Regions from separate parts of the Rhodospirillum sp. A1_3_36 genome, predicted to be linked through region 2. Evidence: predicted binding sites of a transcription regulator. Region 2 holds the regulator's gene; the other holds the start of a gene.
The links. Region 2 encodes PhoB, which activates phosphate uptake and scavenging genes when phosphate is short. Its sites were predicted from a motif close to TNTCATAAAACTGTCA; they were not measured.
Positions count from the first base shown of each region.

Region 1: the regulator PhoB is predicted to act here: its motif matches at 5,002-5,017, upstream of ACLIRY_RS10205 (HesB/IscA family protein).

Region 1 covers NZ_JBLAVB010000003.1:574,587-582,559, forward strand. Annotated here, with positions in the region: gene hrpB (ATP-dependent helicase HrpB) at 1-804, opposite strand, end outside; gene hspQ (heat shock protein HspQ) at 888-1,217, shown strand; gene ACLIRY_RS10185 (endonuclease/exonuclease/phosphatase family protein) at 1,289-2,029, shown strand; gene msrA (peptide-methionine (S)-S-oxide reductase MsrA) at 2,198-2,680, shown strand; gene ACLIRY_RS10195 (transposase) at 2,790-3,293, shown strand; gene ACLIRY_RS10200 (MFS transporter) at 3,700-4,935, shown strand; gene ACLIRY_RS10205 (HesB/IscA family protein) at 5,169-5,507, shown strand; gene ACLIRY_RS10210 (NifU family protein) at 5,568-5,912, shown strand; gene nifV (homocitrate synthase) at 6,014-7,195, shown strand; gene nifW (nitrogenase-stabilizing/protective protein NifW) at 7,246-7,593, shown strand; gene ACLIRY_RS10225 (electron transfer flavoprotein subunit beta/FixA family protein) at 7,880-7,973, shown strand, end outside.
Region 2 covers NZ_JBLAVB010000003.1:154,212-162,184, forward strand. Annotated here, with positions in the region: gene ACLIRY_RS08310 (PstS family phosphate ABC transporter substrate-binding protein) at 492-1,520, shown strand; gene pstC (phosphate ABC transporter permease subunit PstC) at 1,757-3,157, shown strand; gene pstA (phosphate ABC transporter permease PstA) at 3,284-4,564, shown strand; gene pstB (phosphate ABC transporter ATP-binding protein PstB) at 4,571-5,386, shown strand; gene phoU (phosphate signaling complex protein PhoU) at 5,485-6,216, shown strand; gene phoB (phosphate regulon transcriptional regulator PhoB) at 6,226-6,924, shown strand; gene ACLIRY_RS08340 (MDR family oxidoreductase) at 7,171-7,973, opposite strand, start outside.

The sequences.
Region 1 (7,973 bases), 420 kb from region 2:
GGGGGAGATGGCGGCATCCTGCTCCGCTGGGGGCAGGGCGCCGAACAGGGGGCGAATGATCACATCCTTGGGCAGGCGACCGGATAGGGCCGATTGGGTGGCACGGATCTCCCGCTCGCCGGGAAGGAAGGCGAGCAGGCTGCCGCTTTCCTCTGCCAGGACGGCGCCGATGGTGCGGGCCATGGCCTCGGGGAGCGCGCGTTGTTCGGGCCGAGGGAGGTGGCGAACCGCAACGGGGAAGGCTCGGCCCGGGCTGTCCACCACCGGTGCGTCATCGAGAAGGGCGGAAACCGCCGCAGCGTCCAGGGTGGCGGACATGACCAGAAGGCGCAAGTCCGGGCGGAGGGCGCCTTGGACCTCACGCAACAGGGCCAGGGCCAAATCGGTGTTCAGGCTCCGCTCATGGAATTCATCGAGGATGACACAGCCCACGCCCGCCAACTCCGGATCCCCTTGCAGACGGCGGGTGAGAATGCCCTCGGTTACCACCTCTACCAGAGTGCGGGCGGAGATCTTGCTGTCCTGGCGCACGCGATAGCCGAAGAGATCGCCCACGGCCTCGCCCCGTTCGGCGGCCATGCGCCGCGCGGCGGCCCGGGCGGCCAAGCGCCGGGGTTCAAGCATCAGGATCCGCTGCCCCTTCAGCCAGGGCTCGTCCAGCAGGGCTGGAGGCACCCGCGTGGTCTTGCCCGCCCCGGGTGCGGCCACCAGGACGCAGCAGGACCTGTCTGCCAGGGCTGTCCGCAGATTGGGCAGGGCACGATCGATGGGAAGAGGGGGTAAGTTCGGGAAATCGACCATCATGGCCTTGCCTTCGCGCCGATGGCGGCGCAAAATTCACCTTTGTTGGGTTTTATCGGATTCTTTTTCAAGGGTATGGGCGTTCCATGGGCATAAGATTGGCGAAATATCGGATCGGGCAGGTGGTGCGTCACCGGATTCATCCGTTCCGTGGCGTTATTTTTGACGTCGATCCGGTGTTCGATAACACCGACGAATGGTACGAATCCATTCCCGAGGGCATGCGTCCGACCAAAGACCAACCCTTCTATCATTTATTGGCAGAAAACGAAGAAACCACCTACACGGCCTATGTCTCGGAACAAAATTTGGTGGCCGAAGACGATCCCAAACCCATCAAACATCCGGAGGTCACCTCCCTGTTTGAGGCCCTGAAGGAAGGGTTTTACGTTCCGCGTGATCGCCGGGCCCATTGATTCGGTCTCTCGGGCATTGATTGGGCGTGGATGATTGGGCGGGGATCCATTTGGCGGGTGCCTTAAACATCATGGGCAGCACGGAACCCGAGGAGAACAGGGACCCCAAGCGGCTGTCTCTGGCGACCTACAACATTCATTCCTGCCTGGGAACCGACGGAAAATTTCGGCCAGACCGGATTGTTCGGGTTCTTCAATCCCTTGATGTGGATGTACTGGGCCTGCAGGAGGTGGGGTGGGCCCTACGCGGGCGGGTGGGATTTGACCAATTTGCCTTCCTGGAGCGGGAAACGGGTTTAACAGTTTTGCCCGGTCTGGTCCGCCACCATGCGGATGCCCATTTCGGCAATGCCATCCTGACGCGCCATCCTGTGGAAGCAGCCGAGGGGTTCGATCTGGGATTGCCATACCATTCCCCCCGGGGTGGCGTTGAGGCGAGGCTGCTGGTGGGCGGACGGCTTGCCCGAGTGATTAATGTCCATTTGGGACTGAACCCCGTGGAGCGACGGCTGCAGATCCAGCGGCTTCTGTACCGGTTGGCCGAAGAGCCGGATTTGCCCACTTTGTTGTGTGGCGATATGAACCATTGGCGGCGCACCAGCTATTCCATGGGCCGCCTGCGCGTCTTGCTGCCCGAAGGGGTGGTTGGACGCACCTATCCCTCCGGTCTGCCGACCTTGATGTTCGACCGGATTCTCGGTTCCACCCACCTGTCCTTGGAATCCCACCGGGTGGTCCTGACTGACGGCACGCGGGTGGCCAGCGACCATTTGCCCTTGGAGGCGCATTTCTCCTTTCGCGCCAGTCCCTGAGCTGGTCGCGCCCGTCCCTGAGCTGGGGCTTGGTTTTGCCAGCCTCTTTCGCCGAGAGGGTGGGGACCCCATCTTCTGACCAGTGGACCGACGCCATCACAAGAGTTATCGGTCGGTGCACAAGGTTTTCGTTTATGCATCCGATCACCGAAGGAAAGGAACCGGGCCATGGCCGTTGCCGTTTTCGCTGCAGGCTGCTTTTGGGGCGTGGAAGAAACGTTCCGCCAGTTGGAGGGGGTGACAGATACCGCCGTGGGGTATACCGGAGGGCACCGCGCCGACCCGACCTATAAGGAGGTCTGCCGCGGAGATACAGGTCATTCCGAAGCGGTGCGGATCGAGTTCGACCCGGAGCGGATTTCCTATGACCAATTGCTGGAAGTCTTTTGGGCCTGCCATAACCCCACCCAGTTGAACCGCCAGGGGCCGGATGTCGGGCACCAGTACCGGTCGGCCATCTATCCCCAGGACGACGGTCAGGAGGCCCAGGCCAAGGCCTCTTTGGCCCGGGAGGACGCTTCGGGTCGTCACCCTGCTCCCATTGCCACGGTTCTTGAACCGGCTGCGACATTCTGGATGGCCGAGGACTATCATCAGCACTATGTGGCCAAACAGAAGGCGAAATACGGCTTTGCTCCCGCCTGTCATTGACCTTCTCATATTTTTGGCCGAAAGGCCCTAGACCCCAGGCTGTTATTTTTAAAAGAAAAATGGGGGTTTGGGGGCATCGCCCACACTACACGACAGGGCGCATTTTAGTGTGGCGGTGGATGGTGAGATCGATTCTCCTCTGGGTGGAAAAACTGCCCATAGGAGCATCCGAACCCGGCTGCCCGAGCGGCAAGGGCACCCCGCTCTGGACCTTCACTTTTCCGCCAAGCGGATCAGGGGAAGCGAGGGGATCATCATTATTGCCAGCACCGAACCCGGCCTTGGGCCGCTTAAGCTCTATCGAAAACGATGGGCCATCGAATGTTTGTTCGGCGACACCAAAACGCGCGTTTTGAACCTGGAGGACACCAGACTGACAATCTCCTCAAGGTTGTCCCTGCTGATGGCCCTCGTGACCCTGGCCATCGCCAGGGCCTGTCGCACGGCATCCGATATCATGGTGCGCGCCGCACCGCCCCGAAAAGCACATGGATATTACGCCAAGTCCTGGTTCCGCGTCGGACTCGACGAACTGAGACGATGCATGAGAACCGATCACAACACGGCAACCGCTCCCCTCATCAAAGCCCTCAAATCAAGGAGAGTCGTGTAGTGTGGGCATCGCCCCCAAATGGGCTTGGGCTATCGCCCAAAAAAAGACGAGACACTGTTGTGTACTGTGCCGTTATACCAAGCGGCGCGGGTTGAAACCCAGGCCGCTTTTCTTGCGTTCAAACGCCAGGCGGGCTTTTACGCGCCATAAGGCGCGGCGGCCACTTGGCCGCTTCCAAGGTGCGGTGAGGCAAACTCACCGCACCTTGGTATTAAGCACCAAACCCCAACGATTCTCTTGCGGAATGGTGCCCTAGGCCCCATCTCCGACACCGGGTGGCGTCCTCCTTTTCTGATCCGATGGCCCCAGTATGTCCGCCCCATAAAAAGAGCGGTCTTTTGTTTTTTGGATAGCAAGCTATGAAAATTCTCACCCTTTGCTTTCTTCGCTCCGTGGATATGGTCCAATGACGGGACCCAGACTTGCGGAAGGGGGCGCGGCGCAGATGGGCTGGCTTACCTTCCTTTTGGCCCTGTCCTGTGGGCTTATCGCGGGAAACCTCTATTACACCCAGCCCTTGGTGGGGTCCATTGCCAGGGATCTCGCGCTGACGCCGGAAGCCCAAGGGTTGATCGTCACCCTCGGCCAAGTGGGATATGTCCTGGGCTTGCTGTTGATCGTGCCTCTGACGGATCGAGTGGAAAACCGGCGGTTGGTCGTGAGCCTGCTTGTCCTGGCCGCTGCCGGTCTGGTGGGAGTGGCTCTGGCGCCGAATGGGGGGCTTTTCCTGCTGGCCATGTTCGCGGTTGGATTGGGATCCGTCGCCATCCAGGTTCTGGTGCCTTTCGCGGCCCATCTGGCGCCCGAGGCCATTCGTGGCCGGGTGGTGGGCAATGTCATGAGCGGGCTGATGCTTGGCATCATGGCCTCCCGTCCGCTCTCCAGTTTCATTGCCAATCTGTTGTCCTGGCATGCGGTTTTCTTCTTGTCTGCTGGGGCCATGGCGATCCTGCTTGTGGTTCACAGCGTTCTGCTTCCCCGCCGGGACCCCAATCCCAAGCCCCGTTATGGTGATCTGATGCTCTCCATGGTCGGCTTGGTTCTGACCATGCCCGACTTGCGGCGTCGGGCGATTTCCCACGCGGGGCTCTTCGCGTCCTTCAGCCTGTTCTGGACGACGGCGCCGCTCTACCTGTCCGGACCTGCCTTCAACCTGTCCCTTGCGGGGATCGGTTGGGTCTCCCTGGCCGGGGTGGCGGGTGCTGTGGCGGCGCCCATCGCCGGGCGGATCGCGGATCGGGGCTGGGGCTTCCCGGCCAGTATAACCGCCATGTGCATGGTTGGCCTGTCCTTCCCCATGACGTTCTTGGGCCCCATGACGGGCTTTGGGGAGACGGGGTCCACTTTCGCGCTGGGATTGGTGGTGGCTGCGGCCATTCTGGTCGACTTCGGCGTGACCATGAATCTGGTGGTCAACCAGCGGGTCATCTTCTCCCAGGCGCCGGAGATCCGGGGGCGTTTGAATGGCCTTTATATGGCGATTTTCTTTATGGGCGGTGCCTTGGGGTCTGCTTTGGGTGGTTGGGCCTTTGCCCTCGGGGGCTGGAAAGGCGCGAGCCTTGCCGGTTTCCTCTTTCCCGCCCTGTCCCTGGGGATCTTCCTGTGGGGGGGCATCCGCCTCGCCCGCTCTCACAAGGGGTAGAGACGGGGGCGGGGCGGTTTGTGATTGATCAGGTGACAACGAGGGGGGCTATGCCCCCCTTTTCCATGTCGGCTTTGCGACAAAAGGCGGGAAGGGGTGGGTTTGTCGGAAATCCTCCAGCCCCGACGAGCTGGGAAATTGTTGTAAATCAATAGAGTGTCGCTTGGCATGATCTTTGCTTTTCAATAGGCGCACACCCCTTGTTGCCTGTTCCATGAAGGAGGGTCCCCCCGATGATGAATGTGACTGAATCCGCTGCCGCCGCCGTCCGCAAGGTCGTTTCCGGCTCCGCCGAGAAGGCCGAGGGGCTGCGGATCATGGTGCAATCCGGTGGCTGTGCCGGTGTTGTCTATCGCATGGGCCTGGAGGCTGCCCCCAAGGACGGCGACCATGTGATCAATATTGGCGAGGATGTGAAAGTTTTCGTGGACGCCGATAGCCAGCCCCTGCTGAACGGCACGGTCCTGGATTTCAAGGAAAGCGTTGGGGGGGCCGGTTTCGTGTTCGAGAATCCGAATGCAACGGAAAGCTGCTCCTGCGGTAAGTCCTTTTCCGCCCCGGGGTCTTGCTGAGGCGTCGGCGCTTCTGTCCCCGCGAACCCTATTCGAAGACGAGCAAAGGAAGCCCCCGTCATGTCCCAGGAAGCCTTTGAAGCCAAGGTCCACGAGGTCATCGAGTCCACCATCCGCCCGCGCTTGCAGAAAGACAACGGTGATATCAGCGTCGTTCGGATTGAGGAGAACAAGGTCTTCGTGGACATGACCGGCGCCTGCGTCGGCTGCCAGTTGGCCAGTGTCACCCTGATGGGTGTCCAACAGAAGATCATGGAAGCCGTCGGTAAGCCGGTCCGGATTATTCCGGCTCACGCCGCCGACCATCAGTTGGCGGGCAAGTCAAAGTCCGCCGACCATCAGTTGGCGGGCAAGACGAAGCCAGTCAGGGCCTCTTCCATCGGGGCGTCCGCTGTTCCCGCCTGAGTCCATTCGGCATCGTTGACCCTGTCGGGGTTGGCATCGCCCATTCTTTTGCGCGTCCCTCCCCCAAAGGCGTGACGCGGACCTGGTAAGGAGAAACGGTCATGACCTTCGCGTCCGTGGTCGTTAACGATACCACCTTGCGTGACGGCGAGCAGACCGCCGGCGTCACCTTTACGCTGGCAGAAAAACTCGCCATCGCCGGAGCCCTGGAACATGCCGGGGTGCCCGAGGTGGAAGTGGGGATCCCCGCCATGGGACCCGAAGAGCAGGAGAGCATCCGCGCCGTCGCGGCACTGCTTGACACCACCCGGGCGATTGTTTGGTGCCGCATGCACCTGGATGATATCGAAGCGGCCACCCATTGCGGCGTCGATATGATCAACCTGTCCATTCCCATTTCGGACCAGCAGATCGAGCGGAAGATCGGTCGGGATCGGGATTGGGTGCTCGCCCATATCGAAACCATGGTCAAGACCGCCCTGGAGAAGGGGCTGGAGGTGGCGCTTGGTGGCGAGGATTCCAGCCGTGCCGATCCGGAGTTCCTGCTGCGGGTCCTCGAGCAAGCGGAGAAGGCCGGTGCCCGGCGCTTCCGCTTCGCCGATACCCTGGGCATCATGGATCCCTTCACCACCCAATCCCTCTTCAAGCGCATGCGCACCAACAGCGGTCTGGAGCTGGAAATCCACGCCCATGATGATTTGGGACTGGCCACGGCCAACTCCCTGGGCGCGGTCCTTGGCGGGGCCACCCATGTTTCCACCACCGTCAATGGCCTCGGTGAGCGCGCCGGGAATGCGCCGCTGGAGGAAGTGGTGATGGCTTGCCGCAACATTTACGACCGCCACACGGGGGTCGACCCAAGGGCTCTGACCATGGTGTCCCGCCTTGTCGCCGATGCCTCGGGTCGGCCGGTGCCGGTCAACAAGCCGATTGTCGGCGCGGGGATCTTCACCCATGAATCCGGGATCCATGTGAGTGGTTTGCTCCGTGATCCCAAGAACTACGAGGCCTTGTCCCCGGCTGACTTGGGGCGCAGTCACCAACTGGTTCTGGGTAAGCATTCCGGTGTTGCCGGTGTCTTGCACGCCTGTAACGCGCTGGGTTTGTCCCCTGGCGAGGCCCAGGCCCGGGCCATGCTCGCCCGGGTGCGGCGCCATGTTGGAGAGACCAAGGCGGTTCCCTCGGACGGCGACATCAAGCGCTTTTACGTGGAAACCCTGTCCGTGGCCGAGGCCGTAGAAAATATGGATTTCAGTCGCCCTCACCACCGGGCTGCGAGCTGATCCCACTCCCGACCTGACCCGATCCGACCAGACAAGAGAGGATATCCCCCATGGGCACATTTATGCGTGAGTTGAAGTCCCTGTCCGATGCCGAAGAGTTCTTTGACTTCCTGGATATCGAATACGACGAGCATCTGGTGGATGTGAACCGTCTGCATATCCTCAAGAAGTACCAGACCTACCTGGAACAGACCGAGGTGGATGAGACCAACGACGACGCCCTGCGCTCCGCCCATCGGGCCTGTTTGGCTCGTGCCCACATGGATTTCACCACGACCGATGCCCGGACTGAAAAGCTATTCAAGGTTTTCAAGGAAGAGCAGGGGAAGGCTTTCGTCGGCTTGGATGCGATTGAGCCGTTAGGGGGAGAGCCCGTCGGATCCTCGGCCGAAGCCTGAGGGATTTGCGACAGGGAATTGTCGGGTCTGTTTGTCGGGTAGAGGACATAAACGACAGAAGTGTTGGTCCGAAATCCAGAAAAACCGTCTATTTTTCAAGTTCTTAGTTTTGGCATTGTTTTTGCTAAGTTGGAGCATGGGTCACAGGGGCAAGCCCCGGGTTTCGTCGGTAAGCCGACAGGTCACAAACGACCCATAACGCCGAAACGACCAGGACTTCAGCGGGGCACACCCCGCACCGGAAACAGTCGGGCCTCCGGGGCCCTCGCGATGGAGGAGACGATATATGCATATCGTTGTTTGCATTAAACAGGTTCCAGACAGCGCGCAGATCCGGGTGCATCCGGTGACCAACACCATCATGCGCCAGGGCGTGCCGA
Region 2 (7,973 bases):
ATCTTGCCCTCTGTGGGCGGATCTTTTGAGATCACACAGAAAAACACCCTTCCGGGCTTCGCGCCGGGGAGGGTGTTTTTGTTTCGCTAGAGTATTCCGAGATCATGTTGGGTCGCTTTGCGACCAAACTTGGCCTCGAAGGGACTCTAAAATTTATAGAACGAGAGGGAAACGAGGCCAGCTTGACTCAAGCTGATCCCGTTTCACTCTAGGTGCGGGTTTTGGGTGCGGTGTGGAATCGTGACCGGCGGGCGACTCGAAGTTCATTGCCTTTTATGCAATGGCTCAGCCCGATGTAACAATTGTGTTAAAGGTTAAGGTGTTGGTTTTGTTGATTTAACCACGGAAATATTTGTAATATAAGCTTAACCCGCCTGTCACAAACGTTTCGCTGATCCTGACTAAAGTCCCCCTAGCCGACGGATCCCTCCGGCGGCCGAGCTTTTTCAGAGTCCATACGGGGCTCAACCAAGCGCTCATTGGAGGCTAAATTGATCAGGAAGACCCTCGCCCTGGCCGCACTCGCTGCCATTGCCACCGCCGGCGCCGCCGAGGCCCGCGACCAGATTCGCATCGTCGGTTCCTCCACGGTGTACCCCTTCGCCACCACCGTGGCGGAAAACTTCGGTAAGACCACCAACTTCAAGACTCCGGTGATCGAATCCACGGGTTCCGGCGGCGGTCTGAAGCTGTTCTGCGCCGGCGTCGGCACCGAACACCCGGACATCACCAACGCTTCCCGCCGCATCAAGAAGTCCGAAGTCGAGACCTGCGCCAAGAACGGCGTGACCGACATCACCGAAGTCAAGATCGGCTTCGATGGTATCGTTCTGGCCAACGGCAAGGCCGCTCCCCAGTTCGACCTGACCAAGGGTCAGATCTTCCAGGCTTTGGCCAAGGAAGTTCCCGTGGACGGCAAGTGGGTTGCCAACCCGAACAAGAAGTGGTCGGACATTGACGCCTCGCTCTCCTCCGAGGAGATCGAAGTGCTGGGTCCGCCCCCGACCTCCGGTACCCGTGATGCCTTCGTCGAGCTGGTCATGGAAGAGGGCTGCCTGGAGCTGCCCGCTTGCGCCGATCTGAAGAAATCCGATAAGGCCATGTTCAAGCAGAAGTTCGCCGCCATGCGCGAAGACGGTGCCTTCATCGAAGCTGGCGAGAACGACAACCTGATCGTTCAGAAGCTGGAAGCCAACCCGGCCGCCCTGGGTATCTTCGGCTTCTCCTATCTCGACCAGAATGGCGACAAGATCCAGGGCTCCAAGGTCGAAGGCATTGCTCCGACCTTCGAAGCGATCGCTTCCGGTGACTACAAGGTGTCCCGTCCGCTGTTCTTCTACATCAAGGACGCCCACATCGGTACGATCCCCGGCATCAAAGAGTATGTTGCCGAGTTCACCTCCGACAAAGCTTGGGGTCCGGAAGGCTACCTGGCCGACAAGGGTCTGATCCCCCTGCCGGATGATATGCGCGCCGATATGGCCAAGCAGGCCGCCGAGCTGGCTCCGCTGAGCATGTAATCAAGACGCAGACGGATCGGTGGCCGGGATGTCCCGGCCACCGGACCTTTCAACTGTGCTCGTTGCCGGAACGCCGCGTTCCGTTTGTCGTCGGAACATCCCGTTCCGTTTGTTAAAGCATTTCTTTGACGCTCCACCCCGCATTTAGGGGCATCCGTTGGGATGCATTGGGGTGTTTCCGTGGGGATCGTTTGTCGGTCCCAGGTTTTCTCCTCAGATGGACGGCGTTTCCTCGGATGAACACATTAATCCTGGTTCTGGTCATCCTGGCCCTGGCAACCCTCGCCTATGTCGTGGGTACCCGCCGCTCAACCGGCTTGGTCGACAACAAACCCAAGGACCTCCATAGCCTTCCTGGCTATTACGGGCTGTATGTCGCCATGTGGTGCGGTGTGCCGGCCTTGGCCCTTCTGGCCCTCTGGACGGCCTTCGAGCCGACCATCGTCAAGCAATTGGTTCTCGCGTCTTTGCCGCCCCAGGCCTTCCTGGATTCCGCCGGAGCGCCGTTGTCGGACCAACGGATCAGCTTGATGATGACCGATATCGCTAATACGGCGAGCGGGAACATCACCTCCGGGTCGAATGTGGCTTATATCGATGAGGCGGCGGCCTATCAGAAAAGTCTGGTTGATACCGGCTATTGGTTGATGGCTTTGGTGGCTGTCGCCTTGGGCGCAGGATTGGCATCGTTCGCCTACCTTCGGATTACGCCGTCCCTGCGGGCGCGCAATTCCGTGGAGACGGGGGTGAAGTACTTCATGATCGCCTGTTCCACCGTGGCGATCCTGACGACCATCGGGATTATTATGTCCTTGCTGTTCGAAAGCTTCCGCTTCTTCACCAAAGTGCCCCTGACGGATTTCCTGTTCGGACTGAGCTGGAGCCCGCAGACGGCCATGCGGGCCGATCAGGTCGGGTCTTCCGGGTCGTTCGGTGCGGTCCCCCTGTTTGTCGGTACGGGATTGATCGCCGCCATTGCCCTGGCTGTGGCCGTGCCCATCGGTTTGCTCTCGGCCATTTACATGTCCGAATATGCTGCGCCCAAGTTCCGCGCCTTCGCCAAACCAGCCCTTGAAATTCTTGCGGGCATCCCGACGGTGGTCTACGGCTTCTTCGCCGCCCTGACCGTTGCTCCGGCTATCCGCGGGTTCGGTGATGTGATTGGTCTGGACGTCTCCTCGGAAAGCGCCCTGGCTGCGGGTGTGGTCATGGGCATCATGATCATTCCCTTTGTGTCCTCGCTTTCCGATGACGTGATCACCGCCGTGCCCCAAGCCATGCGGGAAGGGTCCTACGGTTTGGGGGCCACCAAGAGCGAAACCATCCGCAAGGTGGTCTTCCCCGCGGCCTTGCCGGGCATCGTTGGTGGCATCCTGCTTGCCGCCTCCCGGGCCATAGGCGAGACCATGATCGTGGTGATGGCTGCCGGTCTCGCGGCCAACCTGACCGCCAATCCCTTCGCTGCGGTGACCACGGTGACCGTGCAGATCGTGACCCTGCTGGTGGGAGACCAGGAATTTGACAGCCCGAAGACTTTGGCGGCCTTCGCCCTTGGTTTGGTGCTGTTCTTCATCACCTTGCTGTTGAACGTGGTGGCCTTGCATGTGGTTCGCAAATACCGCGAGCAGTACGACTAAGCCGGTCCTGGTGGTTCCCGGAGCTTCCGGCTTCGGGGAGAGGTTCTGGGACAAGGTCCCGGATTGTTTCGATATGTTGACGCGTCGACCGGCTCTCCAGCGCGGGGACGGCAAAGAGGAAGACAGATGACAACCAATAATACGGAACTCGTACGGGCTGGCTTGGCGCGCCGGTATCGGGCGGAGAAGCGCTTCCGGCTGTACGGCTTAGGTGCCATCCTGATTGCCCTGGTCATGCTGCTGACCCTGTTCGTAACCATTTTTGGAAGCGGGGTGGGCGCTTTTACCGCGACTGAAATAACCTTGGAAGTGACGCTCTATCCCCAGGACCTGGACCCAAAGGGCAATCGGGATCCGGCGGTTTTGGCATCAGCCAACTATCGGAAACTGATCAGTCAGGCGATGAAGGAACTGTTCCCGGATGTGACTTCCCGCCAGGACAAACGGGCGTTGTTGGGGATCGTTTCCGATGGCGCCACCTACGAAGCGCGCCGCCTTGTCCTGGAGAATCCCTCCCTGATCGGGCAGCGGATTAAGTTGACCGTGCCTGTCTCCTCGGACTACGACATGCTCAACAAGGGAAAGATCGACAAAAGCTCTGCCGAGCACGAGCGTCGCCTCAACGACAAGCAGATCGCCTGGTTTGAACGGCTGAAGGATCGGGGGATGATTTCCACAACCTTCAATACACGTCTGTTCACCAATGCGGACAGCCGCCAGCCGGAACTGGCTGGTATCTTGGGTGCGGTCGTCGGGTCTTTCTATACCCTGTTGATTACGCTTGCGCTTTCCTTCCCCATCGGTGTTGCTGCGGCGGTCTACCTGGAAGAATACGCCCCCCAGAATTGGTTCACGGACTTGATCGAAGTGAACATCAATAACCTGGCGGCGGTTCCGTCCATCGTTTTCGGCCTGTTGGGTCTGGCTGTCTTCTTGAACATCTTCGGCATGCCGCGCTCTGCGCCTGTGGTGGGAGGTCTGGTGCTGACTCTGATGACCTTACCGACGATCATCATTGCCAGCCGCGCAGCCCTGAAGTCCGTTCCTCCGTCCATCCGGGAAGCGGCCTTGGGGGTTGGGGCCTCGAAGATGCAGATGATCGTGCACCATGTCCTTCCTCTGGCCATGCCGGGGATGCTGACGGGCACCATCATTGGCATGGCCCAGGCCCTCGGCGAAACGGCGCCCCTGTTGATGATCGGTATGGTGGCCTTCATCGCCGACGTTCCTGCCGGTCCCATGTCGCCCGCGACGGTGATGCCGGTGCAGATTTACCTTTGGGCCGATAGTGCGGAACGGGCCTTCGTGGAACGGACCTCTGCGGCCATCATGATCCTCCTGGCGTTCTTGGTGTTCATGAACGCCGCCGCCGTCGTCCTGCGCAAGAAATTCGAACGGAAGTGGTAAAGACCCATGACTGACCAAAATCAGCCCTTTGAGGGAACAGCGGGACATCCGCGCATCAGCGACCGTCCGGTCAAGGTGTCCGCCACCAATGCCAACGTCCATTATGGCGAAAAGCATGCCATCAAAGATGTGGGACTGGACATCGTCGCCCAGGAAGTCACGGCCTTTATTGGTCCGTCGGGCTGCGGTAAATCGACCTTCTTGCGCTGCCTGAACCGGATGAACGACACCATCGACATTTGTCGGGTGAGCGGTGATATCCGTCTGGACGAGGAAGATATCTACGATCGCAAGATCGATGTGGTGGAACTGCGGGCCCGGGTTGGCATGGTTTTCCAGAAGCCCAATCCCTTCCCAAAGTCGATTTATGAGAACATCGCCTATGGTCCACGCATCCACGGCACGGCCACGGGCAAGGCGGAGCTGGACGATATCGTTCAGTCCTCTCTGGTGCGGGCTGGTCTGTGGGAAGAGGTCAAAGACCGCCTGGACGCGCCGGGCACGGGCTTGTCCGGTGGGCAACAGCAGCGCCTGTGCATCGCCCGGGCCATTGCCGTCTCGCCGGAAGTCATTCTGATGGACGAACCTTGTTCGGCCCTTGATCCCATCGCCACGGCGAAGATCGAGGAGTTGATCGATGAACTGCGGACGAACTTCACCATTGTGATCGTCACCCATTCCATGCAGCAGGCCGCGCGCGTGTCCCAGCGGACGGCGTTCTTTCACTTGGGGCGCCTGATCGAATGCGGGGATACGGAAACGATCTTCACCAATCCCCAGCATAATCTGACCCAGGGGTATATCACGGGCCGCTTCGGTTAAGACCGGAACGGGCGCACTATTATTGACGGCGGGTGGTGACGGACACCACGCGCCGTCATTCTGTCCAACCAACGGTTGGGAGGACGAGGAGAAACCCCATGCCTACGGAACATACGGTGCGGTCCTATGACGAGGAGCTGAAGATGCTCGTCAAGACCGTGTTGCGCATGGGAGGATTGGCGGAAGCCCAAATGGTCAACGCCATCCAGGCGTTGATCCGCCGGGACAACGATCTGGCCTCCCGCGTGGTCAGTTCCGATGCGCGTATTGATGCCATGGAGCAGGAAATCAACGATCGGGCGGTGCGTCTGCTTGCCCTGCGCCAGCCGATGGCCGACGATCTGCGCAACATTGTCGGCGCCTTCAAGATCGCCTCGGACCTGGAGCGGATCGGAGACTACGCCTCGAATGTGGGCAAGCGCGCCTTGGTGCTGAACCAACTTCCCGTGGTCAAGCCGGTGGCGACTGTTCCGCGGATGGCGCGATTGGTGCAAGATATCGTCAATGATACCCTTGATGCCTATGTGGAACGCGATTTGGACAAGGCCGTCGATGCCTGGTCCCGCGACGAGGAGGTGGACGAACTGTACACCTCGCTCTTCCGCGAGCTTCTGACCTACATGATGGAGGATCCGCGCAATATCACCGCCTGTACCCATCTGATGTTCATTGCCAAGAATATCGAGCGGATCGGGGACCACGCGACGAATATTTGCGAGAATATCCATTATCTTGTTTCCGGTAAGCCCCTGCGGGCCACTCGGCCTAAGGGACGGGAAGCCGGAAATTTTGCCTCCACCCCCCCGGACCCGACGTCTGGGATATCGTGAGCTGAGCCAATGAAACCACAAGTGATGATCGTCGAGGACGAGGCCTCCCTGGTCACCCTGCTGCGGTATAATCTGGAGAAGGAGGGGTATCGCGTGGTGGAAGCCATGGATGGCGAAGAAGCCATGACCCTGGTGGCCGAGGCCCAGCCAGATGTGATGATCCTGGATTGGATGCTGCCGGTCATGTCTGGGATTGAGGTCTGTCGACAGTTGCGGCGCAAGCCCCGCACCCGGGACCTGCCGATCCTGATGCTGACCGCACGGGGCGAGGAAAGTGACCGGATCCGTGGTCTGAACACCGGGGCGGACGACTATATGTCCAAGCCTTTCTCCATGCCCGAATTGCTCGCTCGGGTAAAGGCGCTGCTGCGTCGGTCGCAGCCGAGCAACACCAAGGGCAGCTTGAACTACGCAGATGTGGTCATGGACCTGGGGGCCCATCGGGTGACCCGGGGAGGCCGCTATATCCACCTGGGGCCCACCGAGTTCCGCCTGCTGCAATTCCTGATGCAGAACCCTGGCGCGGTCTTCTCCCGCGAAGAGCTTCTGAACGCGGTTTGGGGGCCGGACATCTATGTGGAGCCGCGGACCGTGGATGTCCACATCCGGCGTTTGCGTAAGGCGCTGAACAGCGATGAAGACATGGATCTGATCCGCACCGTCCGCGCTGCGGGTTATGCCTTGGATCAAAATGCCATTGTAGCATGAGGCTGGGGCCAGCCTCACGCTACACGACAGGGGGCGTTTTCCCGTTACGGGGCTTTGCCCCGTCCCCCACTGGGGCCGAAAGGCCCCAGACCCCAGGCCAAAAAAAAGGGGGGTTTGGGGGCATTTGCCCCCAAATGGGTTTGGGCAATCGCCCAAAATAGACGAGACACTGGCGTATACCGTGGGCCAGCTTGTTTCAAGCTGATCTAGAGCGCCTGTGTTGCGGACAGTTGGTCCATGCAGGTCTCAAGGGGAGACTGGAACGACGATGCGGCCCCGCACGGCGCCATCGAGGAATTTCGGCGCGGTGGCGATGACCTCGTCGAAGGGCAGTTCGGTGATCATCTCCTCAAGCTTGTCGAGGTCGAGATCGCCAGCCAGCCGCGACCAAGCCTCAAGCCGGTCCGGCTTGGGGCACATGACACTGTCGACTCCGGAAAGCGTCACGCCGCGCAGGATAAAAGGCGCGACAGAAGCGGGCAGATCCATGCCGGCCGCCAGACCGCAGGTCGCGACGACACCGCGATATTTGATCATCGAAAGCATGTTCGCCAGCACAGTGCTGCCAGCGACATCGATCCCCCCAGCCCAGCGCTCCTTGGCCAGAGCGCGGGGTTTTCCGGTTAGCTCCGCGCGGTCGATGACTGACGTCGCCCCGAGCCCGTGCAGGTAATCCGTCTCGGAGGCGCGGCCGGTTACGGCCACAACGTGATACCCTTTTGCCGCCAGAAGCGCCGTTGCGACGCTGCCGACGCCGCCCGCTGCGCCGCTGACCACGATCTCACCCTTGTCCGGCGTTACCCCTTGCCGTTCCAGCGCCAGCACGCAGAGCATCGCCGTGTAACCCGCCGTGCCAATCGCTGCCGCCTGCCGCAGATCGATCGCCTCGGGCAGCGGCACCAGCCAATCGCCCTTGACCCTTGCGCGTTCAGCTAGCCCGCCCCAATGGGTTTCGCCCACGCCCCAGCCGTTGAGCACGACCCGGTCGCCGGGCTTGAAAGCCGGGTTGTGGCTTTCAATGACGGTGCCGGAGAAGTCGATGCCGGGCA